One region of the Arthrobacter sp. JZ12 genome, then DNA from elsewhere that is predicted to be linked to it. Evidence: riboswitches for the same ligand, from Rfam matches in the RefSeq annotation. Region 1 holds a riboswitch; the other holds the start of a gene.
What was found. A riboswitch is a leader RNA that binds a small molecule or an ion and turns the genes downstream of it on or off. The one in region 1 is predicted to bind S-adenosylmethionine.

Region 1 (7,430 bases):
TCGGCGATGCGCGGCACGCACGCCTCGTTCTGCAGGCTGGTGGTGTCCCCGAGGGGCGTGCCCTCGTACAGCTGGGTCAGCAGCCGCCGCATGATCTTGCCGGAGCGCGTTTTGGGCACGTCCGGAACAACGACGACGGCGGCCGGCTTGGCAATCGGCCCGATCTCGCGGGCCACGTGGGCACGCAACTGCTGTGCCAGTTCCGGGTGGTCCTCACCGCGGACGACGACGAAGGCCGCGATCGCGTGCCCGGTCACCTTGTCTGCCACCGGGCAGACTCCGGCCTCCACCACCTGCGGGTGCGAGACGAGCGCTGACTCGATCTCGATCGTCGAGAGCCGGTGGCCGGAGACGTTGATGACGTCGTCCACGCGGCCCAGGATCCAGGTGTGGCCGTCGTCGTCGTACTTGGCGCCGTCACCGGCAAGGAACCAGCCCTTGTCCGCGAACTTGCGCCAGTAGGAGTCCAGGTACCGCTGAGGATTCCCCCAGACGGTGCGCGCCATGGCGGGACCGTGGCGGTCCACCACGATAAGGCCCTGCTCGCCGGGCGCGACGGTCTCGCCGTCGTCGTTCACGATGCGGGTGCTCACGCCGGGCAGAGCGCGGGAAGCGCAGCCGGGCTTGAAGGACGCGTCCGTGGGACGGGGGCTGAGCACGGTGGCGCCGGTCTCGGACTGCCACCAGGTGTCCACCATGGGGGCGGTGCCGGAGCCGATGTTTTCCCGGAACCAGCGCCAGGCCTCAGGATTGGTCGCTTCTCCCACGGTGCCGAGGACCTTGATGGAGGAGCGGTCGTAGGACTCGGGGACCCCGTCAGGGAACCAGCCCATGAGCGAGCGGATCAGGGTGGGCGCCGTGTAGTAGCTGGTCACGCGGTAGCGTTCGATGATTTCGAAGTGCCGGCCCGGGTGGGGAGTGTTCGGTGTGCCCTCGAAGATCACCTGCGTGGCACCGTTGGAGAGCGGTCCGTAGATTTCGTAGGTGTGGGCGGTGACCCAGGCGAGGTCGGCGGTGCACCAGTGGACGTCGCTCTCGCGGCCGGCCGGATCAGGGTCGCTGAACAGGTACTCGAAGCTCCAGGAGGCCTGGGTCAGGTAGCCGCCGGTGGTGTGCACCAGGCCCTTGGGTTTTCCGGTGGTGCCCGAGGTGTACATGATGAACAGCGGCGTCTCGGCCTCGAACGCCTGCGCCTCGTGGACGGGCGAGGCGGAGCCGACGGCGTCGTGCCACCACACATCGCGACCCTCGGTCCACGCGATGTCGCTGCCCGTCCGGCGAATCACCAGCACGTGCTCGATGGCGTTGTCCCCGGCGACGGCTGCGTCGGCATTCTCCTTGACCGGTACGGCCGTCCCGCGGCGGTATTGTCCGTCCGTAGTCACGAGCAGCTTGGCGCCGGTGTCCTCGACGCGGAAACGCAGTGCTTCGGCTGAGAAGCCGCCGAACACCAGGGAGTGCACCGCGCCGATCCGGGCGCACGCCAGGGTGATGACCACCGTCTCCACCAGCACGGGGAGGTAGATGACCACCGGGTCGCCCTTGCCGATACCCAGGGCGGTCAGCGCGTTCGCGGCGCGGGAGACCTCGTCCTGGAGTTCGCGGTAGGTGACGGTGCGGCGGTCGCCGGGCTCGCCCTCGAAGAACAGCGCCGGCTTGTCACCGAGACCCGCCTCGACGTGACGGTCCACGCAGTTGTAGGCGGCGTTCAGGGTTCCGCCCGCGAACCACTCGATCCGGGGCACGGACAGTTCGCCGTCGGAGCCCGGGCGTGCCGGCTCGAACGTGTGGGCCGTGTGCCACTCGCTGGTCCAATGCAGCCGACGCGCGGCCTCCTCCCAGAAGGCCACGCGTTCAGCTTCAGTTTCCAGCCCTTCAGCTCCTGCATCGGGCGCCGTCAACGTGGAGGTGCTCAGGTCCACCGGCGTACCGCCCATTTCTCCGCCACGCCCAGCAGCGCATCGGTGGTCTTGCCGATCACCGCGAGCAGGATGATCGCCAGGAAGATCCTGTCCGTACGGCCGTTGTTGGTCGAGTCCGTGAGCAGGAAGCCAAGTCCCAGCGACGACGCGATCAGTTCCGCGGCCACCAGGAACAGCCACGCCTGGGCAAGCGCCAGGCGAAGTCCCGAGAAGATCGCGGGAACGACGGCGGGCAGCTGCACCGTGGTCAGCAGCCGGATTCCCTTCAGGCCGAAGGCCCGAGCCGCCTCGATCAGGTTCCGGTCCACGTGCCGCAGCGCCAGGTACAGGGTGGTGAACACGGGGAAGAACGCGCCGATGAGAATCAGCGTCACCTTCGAGTCCTCGCCGATCTTCATCCACAGGATGAGCAGCGGAACCCACGCCAGGGACGGAACAGCCCGCAGTGCGCCGATGGTCGGCGCCAGCAGGACATCGGCCAGGCGGGACAGGCCGAGCAGCGCGCCCAGCGCGAGGCCCAGCGTGGCACCCAGCGCGAAGCCGATGAGCACGCGCTGGGTGGAGATGGCGATGTGGATCCCCAGTTCGCCGCGCTCGATGAGCTCACGCGCGGCATTCACGACGTCGCCGGGCGGCGGCAGCTGCACAGCACTGAACACTCCGACGACGGAGTTCAGCTGCCACGCGACCACGATCAGCGCGGGAACCACCAGCCCGAGCAGCAGCCGCACCGACCGCCGGCCAAGCAGCCCGACGGAGGCCTCCGTGGGCTGGGCGGGTGCGCCGCCGTCGTCGTTCGCTGTTGTCACCGTGTGCCCGGTAGCTTCAAGGCCTTCCTTGCTGATGGCGTAGACGCTCTGGCCGGTGTTTCCGGGGTTCCCCATCTGCGTCATCAGGAGGCCTTGATTGCGTCCGGGTCGGCGTTGGAGATGAACGAGTCATCGAAGAGGGAGTCGAGTGCCTCGTCGATCTTGTCCTGCGAGGAGACATCGCCGGTCTCGACGAAGGACGGGCCGACCTTCTCGAGGACCTTGCGCTGCGCCTCGCCCGGCGCGGGGTCGACGTCGAGGTTGGTGCGCTCGATGATGACGGCGTTGGCCAGTTCCACGTCGATGCCGGCGACCTCGGCGAGGATCTGGGCGGTCTCCTCCGGGTTTTCCTTGGCCCAGGCGCGCGCCTTCTCGTAGGCGTTCACCACGGTCTGGGCGAGCTCGGGGCTCTCCTCCAGGAACTCCTCGTTGGCGTTGAGGAAACCGTAGGTGTTGAAGTCGATGTTGCGGAAGAAGAGCTCGGCGCCCTCCTGCTCGGCGGAAGCCATGATCGGGTCCAGGCCCGCCCAGGCGTCGACCGAACCGTTGTTCAGGGCGGCCCAGCCGTCAGCGTGCTGCAGGTTCTGCACGGTGACCTCGGAGGGGTCGATGCCTGCCGACTCGAGCGACTGCACCAGGAAGAAGTAGGGGTCGGTGCCCTTGGTCGCCGCGATGGACTTGCCACGCAGGTCCTCAAGGCTCTCGATGCCGGTGCCCTCGACGGTGACCATCGCGGACCACTCGGGCTGGGAGTAGATGTCGATCGTCTTGATCGGCGAGCCGTTGGAACGGGCGAGGAGCGCAGCGGAACCTGCGGTGGATCCGACGTCGACGGCGCCGGCGCGGAGGGCCTCGTTGGCCTTGTTGGAGCCCGCGGACTGAACCCAGTTGACGGTGACGCCCTCGTCCTCGAGCTCGGCTTCCAGCCAGCCCTGATCCTTGATGACCAGGCTGAGCGGGTTGTAGGTGGCGAAGTCGATGTTGAGCTCGGTCGCCGTGGTGCCGGATGCCTCGGTGGTGGAGGCTGCGTTCTCGCCTGCGAGGCAGCCGGTGAGGGCAAGGGTGCCGGTGGCGGCAACTGCTGCCGAGAGGACGGCGCGGCGGGTGAAGGACAAGCGTGTGCTGTTCATTTCTTCCTTTAGGTGGTGCGGCAGCCATCGTGCGGACGGGCACGACGGCGGAACGGGGGTGAAATTCTTGGGTGGCTGTGAAAGCCGGAAGCGGCCTAGTGGCCGGGAACACCGAGTTCGGTGAGGAGCGAGCTGCGCATTCGGCCCAGCTCGGCGGAGTTGCGGTCGCGGGGGCGGTCCCCGGGAACCGTGAGCACTTCGGCGATGGAGGCGCCGGGGCGGGTGGGATCGCTGGATTTGGCGAGCACAATGATGCGGTCGGCAAGTTGGAGGGCTTCGTCGACATCGTGTGTCACGAGCAGGACCGTGGTGGGCTGTGCCCGGTGGATGTCCAGCAGGAGGTCCTGCATCTTCAGGCGGGTCAGGGCGTCGAGGGCGCCGAACGGCTCGTCGAGCAGGAGCACCTTGGGGTTGCGGGCGAGCGCCCGGGCCAGCGACGCCCGCTGCGCCATGCCGCCTGAGACTTCGCGCGGCCGGTGCTCGGAGAAGTCGGAGAGTTCCACCAGCCCGAGGAGTTCGCTGACCTTTGCCTTGCCCTCGGCGGCGCCGGTTCCCTTGGGGAGGCCGATTGCCACGTTGGCGCGCAGCGAAAGCCAGGGGAGCAGGCGGGGTTCCTGAAAGGCGACGGCGCAGCGGTCGTCGATGCCGTTGACCGCGGTCCCGTCGATGAGGACGGCACCGCTGGTGGGGGCGTCGAGACCCGCAGCAGCGCGAAGCAACGTGGACTTGCCGCAGCCGCTGGCGCCGACAATCGCCAGTACCTCACCTGCGCGCACGTCGAGGTTGATGTCGCGTAGGACAACGTGTTCGCCGCTGCCCGTGCCGAAGGAACGGGTCAGGGAGGAGAAGGCCAGGGCAGTGCCTGCTTGGTGGCGACGCCGGACTGGATTTTGGCGGCGGCCTGCTGCTGGGCGCTGAGGACAGTACTCATTTAGATCACTCCATCGCTCCTGGCAGTAGCACCCGTTCCCCTGCGATGCAGGTAAGGGTTGCTGCGGCGTCAACGATCCAGGTCTCTCGGCCGCTCGGGATGGTGAGCTTCTACTAAACGACTTTGTGACCGTCCGTTGCAACATGTGTCGTAACAAAGCGACCAGCGCGCTGAAGAAGTGTTAATGCATCGGTGACGGAAATCACGGTCGGTGAACGGCCGGTGAACAGAACTTAAGAGAGTCCTCATCTGCTTCTCACGGGCTTCTCCTTCCTGCTTGGTTGTGTGGAACCCGGGAACAATCAATCGAAAGGAATGTCCCATGGGTCTCATCACTGAAGCAGCAGAACTCAATGTCAGCACGGCAGTTAATGTCAGCACGGTCTCCGAACGGCTTATCGCCCTCGATCCCGCACGCCTGAAGCGGGCCAAGAAGGCCTACACAACGCGGCACTTCGCGGCGGCGGTCGAGGCCGAGCCGAACGGCTACTTCCTGCGCCAGGGGGTGCCGGCGGTCGGTGACCTGGTGCTCGCAGAGGTCGTTGAACTCGGCTCACATACCAAGCTGGAGGGCCCGCACTCCCGGCGCCAGTCGATGTTCGTCGGCGACGAGATCGTGGTGACCTACGGCAACCGGTACGCGCCGGACCAGTTCCTGGCAGAGGTGCCCGGGGACCTGCGTCAGTGCAACCTCGTTGCTGCCGGGGGTGTTGCCGGTGCCGTCCTTGAGCAGCACGCGGCGATGAAACCCGCGACCGTTATCCAGCCGATTGGGCTCGTGTCCACCCGCGACAGGGTACTGAACCTCCGGGACCTCGTGCCGAACGAGGACGCGCCGTCGGGCGGCACCGGGTCGCCGAAGGTGATCGCAGTGCCTGGAACCTCAATGAATTCGGGCAAATCCACCACCGTCGGCTGCCTGGTCAACGGTCTTGCCGGTTCCGGTCTGACGGTCGCCGCAGGCAAGGCCACCGGTACGGGCTCGGGCAACGATCCCCGGCTCTTCACCGACGCCGGTGCCTCCCACGTTCTGGACTTCACCGACTTCGGCTACCCCACAACCTTCCGCCTGGACTATGACGCGATCCGCACGCTCCTGACCCGGCTGATCGGCAGGCTCAGCCGTCCCGACGTCGATGTGGTGGTGGTCGAAATCGCCGACGGCGTCCTCCAGCCCGAGACTGCGCGGCTGCTTTCGGATCCGGTGTTCCACGCCTCGGTCGACGAGGTGGTCTTCTCAGCCGCTGACGCGCTCGGAGCTACCGCAGGAATCCAGGTGCTGCAGCAGCACGGCGTGAAGGTGGCAGCGGTGTCCGGCCTGGTGACCGCTTCCCCGTTGGCTGCCCGCGAGGCCAGTGCGGTCTTGGACGTGCCGGTGATCAACACACGCGACCTGTCCCGGCCCGACATCGCGCACGGGCTCTTCGCCGGGCAGGACGACTAGGGGCCTTCGGTGGGTTCTGCACGGGTTGGTCTTCCACGCCTGTTCGACGGCGACCGCGGGCGCGTCCTGGTGCTGCTGGTTGCAGCGGGCCTGGGGCTTGCCTGCCTTGCCGGTGGAACTGCCGTCCTGATGACCGTACTGCTGGGTGGTGATGTTCATCCGGTGGGGGTGGCACTTGCTGGAGGTGGGCTGGTGGCCGCGGCGGCCGGCGTCGGCTTCCTTCGCTCCGCCGAGCGGGTGCTGGCCGAGCGTCTTGGCCAGAGCTACATCCAGCAGATCCGCTTGGGACTGCTCGACTCCGCGCTGGCCTCCGATCGCCCGCCGGCGCCCGGCATCACCATCGCGCGCGCAACGAACGACCTGACGAGTGTGCGCAACTGGATCGCGCTCGGCATTGCACCGATGATGTCCGGCATTCCGCTGATCCTCGGTTCGGTGTGCGCGCTCATGGTGCTGCACCCGGTCCTGGGGGCGGCCGCTGCGGTTCCGCTCCTACTCCTGACCGGTGCCCTGATGCTGATGGCCCGGACTGCGTTTGCCCGGGCGCGGGTGGTGCGCAGGAAGCGGGGCCGGCTGGCATCGCTCCTGGCCGACACGATCGCCGCCGCCCCCTCCGTCCGTGTGGCAGGCGGGCGCCGGCGCGAGGTGCGGCGCATCGAAAAGGCGGGGTCCGCCGTCGTCGATGCTTCCGTTCACCGGGCGGAAGTCGCCGGCTGGATCCGGGGTGCCGCCGCGGCAGCCGGAGCGCTGACGGTCGCCGCTGTCGGCCTTGTAGGTCTCTGGCAGCAGCTTCCCGCGGCAACAGTGGCGGGAGCGCTCACGATCGTCGGACTGCTGGCCACGCCGGTAGCGGACATGGGGCGCGCGGTCGAGTACCGCCAGAACTTCAGGGCGGCCCGCCGCATCCTGGCTCCGGCGCTCGCAGAAACCGGAACGACGGCGGCGGGTGCGGTGCGGAGGCAGCCGCCCGTGAGCGCGCCCCCCAAAGGGACGGGTGTCGTCTCGATCGCGTCCGGAAGTGGGGACGACGTCGTCGTCGGGCTTCCGCTGACGGCGCGGCCAGGCGAAGTGGTGGAGGTCCGCTCAACGGACCCGGCCAGAGTCGATGCGCTCTTCAGCCGGATTGTCGGCCTGAGCGATCCGGGTGCCCTGCAGGTGTTCGTCGACGGGGTGGAGCTTGGGTCAGCATCGTTC
Region 2 (7,430 bases), 890 kb from region 1:
TGCGCTCAAACCTGATCTGGTGACCCTGTCTGCAGGCGGCAACGACCTCCTCCACCCTGGTGCCGACCCCGACAGGCTGGCGGCACGGCTCGACGGCGCCGTGCAGGTCCTCAGCGCGCATGGGCCGACCGTGGTCCTTTTCACCGGGCCGGATGTCCACGACACGGTACTGGGCGGCATCCGGGCGAAGACGGCAATCTACAACGAAAACCTGCGCACCATCGCCGCCCGGCACGATGCCGTCATTGCTGACATGTGGGCGCTGCGGCAACTGGTGAACCCGCAGATGTGGGCGCCGGACCGGCTGCATTTCTCGCCGCTGGGGCATCACACCATCGCGATCATGGTGCTCGACACGCTCGCGGTGAACCATCAGCTGAAGCCCCTCGAACCCAAGCCCCTTCCCGCAAAGACCTGGCGGGAAGCCCGCACCGAGGATCTGGTCTGGGCCCGGGAGTACTTTGTTCCGTGGGTGCTGCGCAGGCTGCGTCACCGATCTTCCGGCGAAGGCATCACCGCCAAGCGCCCGCTCCCCGAACCCATGTTCGGTCATGGCATGCCGCCCGGCTCAGCGGGCTGAGCTCGGCCGTGGTGCGGAAACGCCGGTCAACCGGCGCCATCGTTATAGAACGCCGCCTGCAGCGCGGGTTCAAGCTGCGCTATCTCGGTGAGGAAGGCGTCGTGTCCGCTCGGTGAGGTGATGGTGTGCACCGGGACCTCGCCGGGCAGCGCGGCGGCGAGCTCATGGGATTGCGCCGGCCAGTACAAACGGTCGGAGTCGACGGCGGCAATGAAGAACTGCGCGGTGGCGGCGCCGAGGGCGTCCCGGAGGCTGCCGCGGTCGCGTGCTACGTCGTGACTCATCAGTGCCTCGGTGAGCACTATGTAGCTGTTGGCATCAAACCGGCGGATCAGCTTGTCCGCCTGATGGTCGAGGTAGCTCTCAACCTGGTAGCGCCCCCGCAACGCCGGGTTCACCGCACCGAAAGGCTCCTCGATCCCCTGAGCGGCACGGCCGAAGCGCTCATTGAATTCCGTCTCGGAGCGGTAGGTGATCAGGGCGATCCTGCGAGCCAGGCCCAATCCGCCTTCCGGACCGGCACTGCCGTAATAGTCCCCGTCCGCGAACTGGGGGTCCAGCCGGATGGCCTGCACCTGGGCCTGCGCGAACGCTATCTGTTCAGCCGTGCTGGCTGCAGTACAGGCGATGACGCCGCAACGCTTCACCCGGTCCGGGTACGTCACCGCCCATTCAAGGGCGCGCGCGCCACCCATGGAGCCGCCGATCACCGAGTGCCAGGAGGAGATGCCCAGGAGGTCAGCCAGCAGGGCTTCGGCTCGTACGGAGTCCCGGATGGTGACGAACGGGAAGCGGGAGCCCCACGGCCGGCCTTCCGGATCCAGCGAGGCGGGACCGGTGGATCCGTAGCATCCGCCCAGCATGTTGATGGACACCACGAAGTAGCGGTCAGTGTCGATGGTGCGCCCCGGTCCCACCAGACCGTCCCACCATCCCTCTTCTTCCGAGGATCCCCGTGCAACGTGGGAACTTCCGGTCAGCGCGTGCTGGATCAGGACAGCGTTGGAAGCATCCGCGTTGAGGGTCCCCCAGGTTTCATAGGCCAGCACGACCTCAGGCAGGTGTCCTCTGGTTTCCAGCGTGAGCGGACCGATGGAGAGCCGCTGCACCACGACGCCGTCGGCCGTGATCGCGTCAGGATACGGTTCCGTTGTTGTGGTGCCTGTCAAGCCTGCCGCCTTACATGTTTCGCGCTTGCTCCTGCACGGTGGCGCAGGGCCAGGTCGTCACCCGGGGCACCCCACCGCGGAAGGAGGGTTGCCGGACAGCAGGCCGGGGCCGGTGGCGTTCGCAGGACGCCGTGCTGTCACTCGTGACCTCATACAAGGGAACCCGATGCAGGCGCAAAAGAGCAACTCATATGACTTGCGGTGAACCTGAGGTGAAATGATCCGCTGACGGCAGCAGGCGCGGATGCTTGGGTGGGGCGGCTTCGTGTATGGGACGAGCGGCCCCACCCAAGGTGGACCACCGAAACGGTGTTCCCTGCAGGTAGCCCCGGCGGTCTCGGAACCGGTTCCCCCTGACTCCTTCATCATGGACGCCCGACCTTGGGTTTAACTTGGGACCATGAAGCATTCAGATGTGACTTAGGCAACCCTAAGTCGAGGCCCCCATCACAAAGTGCCAAGATGGAGCCATGCGCCTGGATCATGTGTCATACGCCTGTGAACCCGACGGTCTGACTGCCACCGCGGAGCGGATCTCCAAAGCCCTGGGCATTGAATTCGTGAAGGGTGGAGTCCACCCCCGGTTCGGTACCAGGAACATGATTTTCCCCCTCCTGAACGGCCAGTACCTTGAGGTCGTTGAGGTTCTCGACCACCCTGCCTCGGACAAGGCACCGTTCGGCCAGGCCGTTCGGGCACGCTCGGAAGCCGGCGGCGGCTGGATGGGCTGGTGCGTGGCCGTAGACGACCTGGCCCCGTTCGAGGAGCGCCTCGGCCGCAGCGCCGTCCCGGGCAACCGCAAGTTCCCGGACGGTCAGGAATTGACCTGGCAGCAGATCGGAATCAAGGGGCTCATCGCCGATCCACAGGTTCCGTACATGATCCGCTGGGATGACGGCACGGAACCGTTGCACCCTTCCCAGGCGCGGCCGGCGTCGGTGCGCTTGAGTGCACTGACCATCGCCGGGTCGGCGGAACGGGTCACGGAGTGGCTGGGAACGCCGGTGAATCACCCGCTGGATGATGTCGACGTCGAGTGGATCGCACCCAACGGAACCCCTGGCATCATGGCCGTGACCTTCGATACGCCGCAGGGTGAAGTGCGGATCTAGTTCCCGATTCCGATCGCTGAGCCGAACAGCGCAAACCCCACGAAACCTGCTATATCCAGCAGGGCGTGGGCGATCACCAGCGGCATCACCCGGCGGGTGCGCGTGTACGCGTAGCCGAAGATCAGCCCCATGATCACGTTGCCGATGAAGGGCCCGATGCCCTGGTACAGGTGATAGCTTCCGCGCAGCAGCGCTGAGGTCACGATCACCGCGGGGACTGACCAGCGAAGTTCGCGGAGCCGCTCGAAGAGGTAGCCGACCACGATCACTTCTTCGAGGACCGCGTGGCGCAGTGCCGACAGCACCAGTACCGGGAGCGTCCACCAGTAGGTGTCCAGCGCCGTCGGAACTATCGCCGTCGTAATCCCCAGCGCCCGGCCTGCAGCATAAACGCCAAGGGTGCCGGCGCCGATGAAAGCCGCCAGGCCCACGCCCAGCCCAAAGTCGATCTTCGGGTTGCTGAAGGTGAAGCCGATCCTGCGGAACGCGGACCTGCCGGGTTCGGTGAGCAGGAAAAGCACCAGGACAACGGGCACCAGGGCGAAGAAGATTCCGAGCAGCTGGTACGTGAGGTCGAAGTATGGCCGCTCGTCCAGTACGGGATTGAGCCGCGTGGTCTGGGAGGCAAGCGGCGCGCGGGTCATCTTGTCGATCAGTTCGACGAGCGCATACACCCCGGCCTGCCCCAGCGAAAGCCCCAGGACGATCAGTATTTCCGCCCGGATCTTCCGCCGGCCGCTGAGCGGCGCTAACGACGACGACTGGCTGGTCTTGGCGGTTGGCATTCCTTCATGGTGCCGTATGGTTTGCCGGTTGCCCAAGCTCCCTCGGGCAGCGGTTCACCGGCCGCCTTACAGAACCCGGACGCCCTTCCGCCATACGGCGTGCGTGAGTTGCATGCCCGGCCGGTACGCGAGGTGGGTCGCCGAGGGTGCGTCCAGCACCTGCAGGTCAGCACGGTGTCCCACGGCCAGGGAACCTACGGCGGGGGCGCCGTCGTCGTCCGCCTGTTCCCGGTGCAGCGCCAGCGCGCCGCCAAAAGTTGCCGCCCTCACCGCCTCGTGGACGGTCAGTCCCATCTGCAGGACCGCCGTGGCAACGCAGAATGCCATCGAGGTGGTGTAGGAGGTGCCGGGATTGCAGTTGGAGGCGAGGGCGATTTCGACGCCGGCGTCGAGCAGCTGCCGGGCGGGCGCGAGCGGTTGCCGGGTGGACAGGTCGCAGGCCGGAAGGCAGGTGGCCACGGTGCCGCGCGGGCCCGAACCGCTGTCCCAGCCCGACCACGAATCCGCAAGCGATTCGATGTCTCCCGCGTCCAGGTAGTTGACGTGGTCCACGCTCGCGGCGGCCTCGGCCACTGCCAGGCGCACGCCCTCCCCCGGCCCGAGCTGGTTGCCGTGAACGCGCAGCTCCAGGCCCGCGTCACGGCAGGCCCGCAGCACTTCTCGGCTCTGGTCGGGCGTGAAGGCGCCTGTCTCGCAGAAGACGTCGGCCCACCGGACGTGGGGACGGACGGCCTCCAGCATCGGTCCGGTAACCAGCCGGACATAGTCGTCAGCAGTCGAACCGGCGGGGACCAGGTGGGCGCCCAGGAAGGTCACCTCGTCGGCGATCGAGGCCGCGATCCGGGCGCTGCGCGCTTCATGCTCCACGTCCAGGCCGTAGCCGGTCTTGGTCTCCAGGTACGTGGTTCCGCCGGCCGTGGCTTCGGCGGCGCGCTGCGCGACCAGGGCGGCCAGTTCATCATCCGGGGCCAGGCGGGTGGCGTCGACGGTCACTGAGATCCCGCCGGCGGCATATGGGAGTCCCGCCATGCGCGCCTCGAACTCTGCGGTCCGGTCACCGGCAAAGACCAGGTGTGTATGACTGTCCACCCAGCCGGGTAGGCAGGCCCTGCCGCCGGCGTCGTACCGGGAATCGGTGGCGGGAGCCTTCCGGGAGGGACCGATCCAGGTGATCCGCTCCCCCTCCAGAACGACGGCGGCGTCCGCCAGCACGCGCCGCTCGGCGTCCTGCGTCATCAGCTCCCCGATGTTGGTGATAACCGTTGCGCTCATTCGCTGCCCTCCTGCGTGCCCATGCTGTCCAGTTCTGCGATTGCGCCGGCGAGCAGGAGCGCCGGGTCGCCCAGGCGCTCATGCCTGCCGTTGCGGGCTACCACCTTCCCGCCGACGACGACGGCGGCGACGTCCTGCGCCGTCGCTGTCAGTGGGAGCTGGGCCGGCCGGGATCCTGCCGTTCGGGCCGTCGAGGGGCTGATCACCATTAGGTCGCAGGTCTGTCCGGGCTGCAGTCCCGGGGCCCGGCGCCCCTGCGAGCGCGCACCGCCCGCGGTGGCGGCACGAACAAGGTCGGCCGGGGAGAACCGGCCACGCCTGCCGGTGGCCAGTCGTTCGCCGTGTTCGAGTGCCCGCATCTCCAGCCAGGGATCGACGACGGCGTGCTGGTCGGTGCCCAGAGCCACCGTTGCACCGGCGTTGGAAAGTGCGCGGGCTGGGCCGATGCCGTCGGCGAGATCGGCCTCGGTGGTGGGGCACATCGCTACAGTGGCACCGGCACGGCCAAGGAGGGCGATGTCTTCGTCGCTCAGGTGGGTGGCGTGGACAGCCGTCAGCCTGTCACTGAGGAGGTTGTGCCGGGCCAGCAGGGCTGCGGGCGTTAGGCCCGTTGCCGCGAGGCAGTCGCGGTTCTCTGCCGGTTGCTCTGACAGATGGATGTGGAGGGGCAGGTCGGCCGGAAGCTTTTGAGCGATCTCGGACAGTGCCGCTTCATCGACGGCCCGCACCGAGTGGAGGGCGGCTCCGACCGTGACCTGCCCGGGATCGAACTGCCCGGCGATGGTGCTGCGGAGGGACTGCAGGCGAGCCAGCCACTGGCGGGCGCTGCCGTCAGTGAAGCGTTCCTGGCTTGACGTTACCGGGGTCCCGAACCCTGAGGAGAGATAGCAGGTGTCGAGCAGCGTCAGCCGGATACCTACGTCCGAGGCAGCGCGGGCGAGGGCCAGCTCCATGGCGTGGCTGCCGCCGTCGTCTTCGGTGTAGGGAGTGCCGCCGGGTCGATGGTGGACATAGTGGAACTCCGCGACGCTGGTGAACCCGGCCGTCACCATCTCGGCATAGACGGCGGTGGCAAGCCGCCGGTACAGGTCGGGCGTGAGCTGGTCTGCTGCCCGGTACATCGCATCCCGCCAGGTCCAGAATGTTCCCGTCCCGTCATGGGTCCGCCCGCGCAGGACCCGGTGGAACGCGTGGGAGTGTGCATTGGCTGCAGCGGGGAAGGCAACGCCGTCCAGCCGCTGGTCTGCCGGCTCCGGTTCGGAACCTGTGCTGACGGATGTCACGATGCCGTCGTCGTCCAATTCCACCCGGACCCCCGAAACAATGTCTCCGGGCTCCAGCCACGCCCGCTCGCACCACAGTGTCCTCACAGCAGCCGCTCCAGCGCGTCGGCGAGCGCGGTGGCGCCGAGGTTGGCGTCGTCGTCCTCCACGTGTTCCTCAGGCGAGTGGCTGATGCCGGTGGGATTGCGGACGTACAGCATGCCTGAGGGGACGTGGCCGGCCAGGATGCCGGCGTCGTGTCCGGCTCCGGTGGGAAGGGCGGGCGCTCCCGGAACCGCGGCGGAGAGCTGGCGTTGAAGCTCGGTGTCGAAGTTGACGGTGCCGCTCAGCGATTCCTGGGCCAGCGTTGCCGTACAGCCCTCGAAGGCCGCGGCCTTCTGTGCCTTTCCGTGGACGGCCTCCACGAGGGAGGCAGTGGTCGCATCGTCCGGGTGCCGCACGTCGATCCACATTTCCACCCGGGACGCGATGACGTTGGTTCCACCCGGAATCGGCTGGACACGGCCAACGGTGGCGCGGGCGTCGGGTGCGGCGGCCGCCGTCTTGCGGATTGCGAGGATCACCTGGGCCGCGGCCACCATGGGGTCGGCGCGGTCTTCCATGAGGGTGGTGCCCGCGTGGTTTCCCTGCCCGGTGATGGTCAGCTTCCAGCGCCCGTGGCCGATTATGGAGCTTCCGACTCCTATGGGTGCGTCCAGGTCGATCAGGCCGCGTCCCTGCTCGACGTGCAGTTCGATGAAGTCGCCGATCCGGGCCAGCGCGGCGCCATCCCGTCCGAGGTGCTCCGGGTCCAGTCCGTTGGCCCGTGCGGCTTCGGCGAACGTTGTGCCATTGGGGTCCTTGAGGTTCCGTGCGGTGTCGGCGTCAATGGCACCGGTCAGCAGTCGGGAACCGAGGCAGGCAACTCCGAACCTCGAGCCCTCCTCCTCGGGAAAAACCGCGACGGCGAGCGCCCGCTGCGGCTGGATTCCCCGTTCCTTCAGGATATCGACGGCGGCGAGCGCAGAGGCGACGCCGAGCGGTCCGTCGAAGGCTCCGCCGCCGGGCACCGAGTCGAGGTGGCTGCCGGTAACCAGGGCACCCCGGCGGCTGTCGTCGTCATGCCGGCCGTCGACGTCCCACCAGGCCCAAAGGATTCCGTTGCGGTCCGTCTCGACGTCGAGTCCGCGTCGTCCGGCCTGCTCCTGGAACCAATTGCGCAGGTCCAACTCCGGCGTCGAGAACACCGG

Region 2: linked by a shared signal. The riboswitch ahead of metX (homoserine O-acetyltransferase MetX) and the one ahead of GC088_RS01335 (ABC transporter ATP-binding protein) in region 1 are both predicted to bind S-adenosylmethionine.

The regions. Positions count from the first base shown of each region.
Region 1 is NZ_CP045246.1:255,030-262,459, forward strand. Features, by position in the region: gene acs (acetate--CoA ligase) at 1-1,937, opposite strand, end outside; gene GC088_RS01325 (ABC transporter permease) at 1,913-2,815, opposite strand; gene GC088_RS01330 (aliphatic sulfonate ABC transporter substrate-binding protein) at 2,815-3,861, opposite strand; gene GC088_RS01335 (ABC transporter ATP-binding protein) at 3,957-4,715, opposite strand; SAM riboswitch class I at 4,800-4,898, opposite strand; gene GC088_RS01340 (DUF1611 domain-containing protein) at 5,115-6,236, shown strand; gene GC088_RS01345 (ABC transporter transmembrane domain-containing protein) at 6,246-7,430, shown strand, end outside.
Region 2 is NZ_CP045246.1:1,147,546-1,154,975, reverse strand. Features, by position in the region: gene GC088_RS05340 (SGNH/GDSL hydrolase family protein) at 1-580, shown strand, start outside; gene metX (homoserine O-acetyltransferase MetX) at 607-1,749, opposite strand; SAM riboswitch class IV at 1,766-1,898, opposite strand; gene GC088_RS05330 (VOC family protein) at 2,220-2,861, shown strand; gene GC088_RS05325 (CPBP family intramembrane glutamic endopeptidase) at 2,858-3,646, opposite strand; gene hutI (imidazolonepropionase) at 3,713-4,918, opposite strand; gene GC088_RS05315 (formimidoylglutamate deiminase) at 4,915-6,288, opposite strand; gene GC088_RS05310 (allantoate amidohydrolase) at 6,285-7,430, opposite strand, start outside.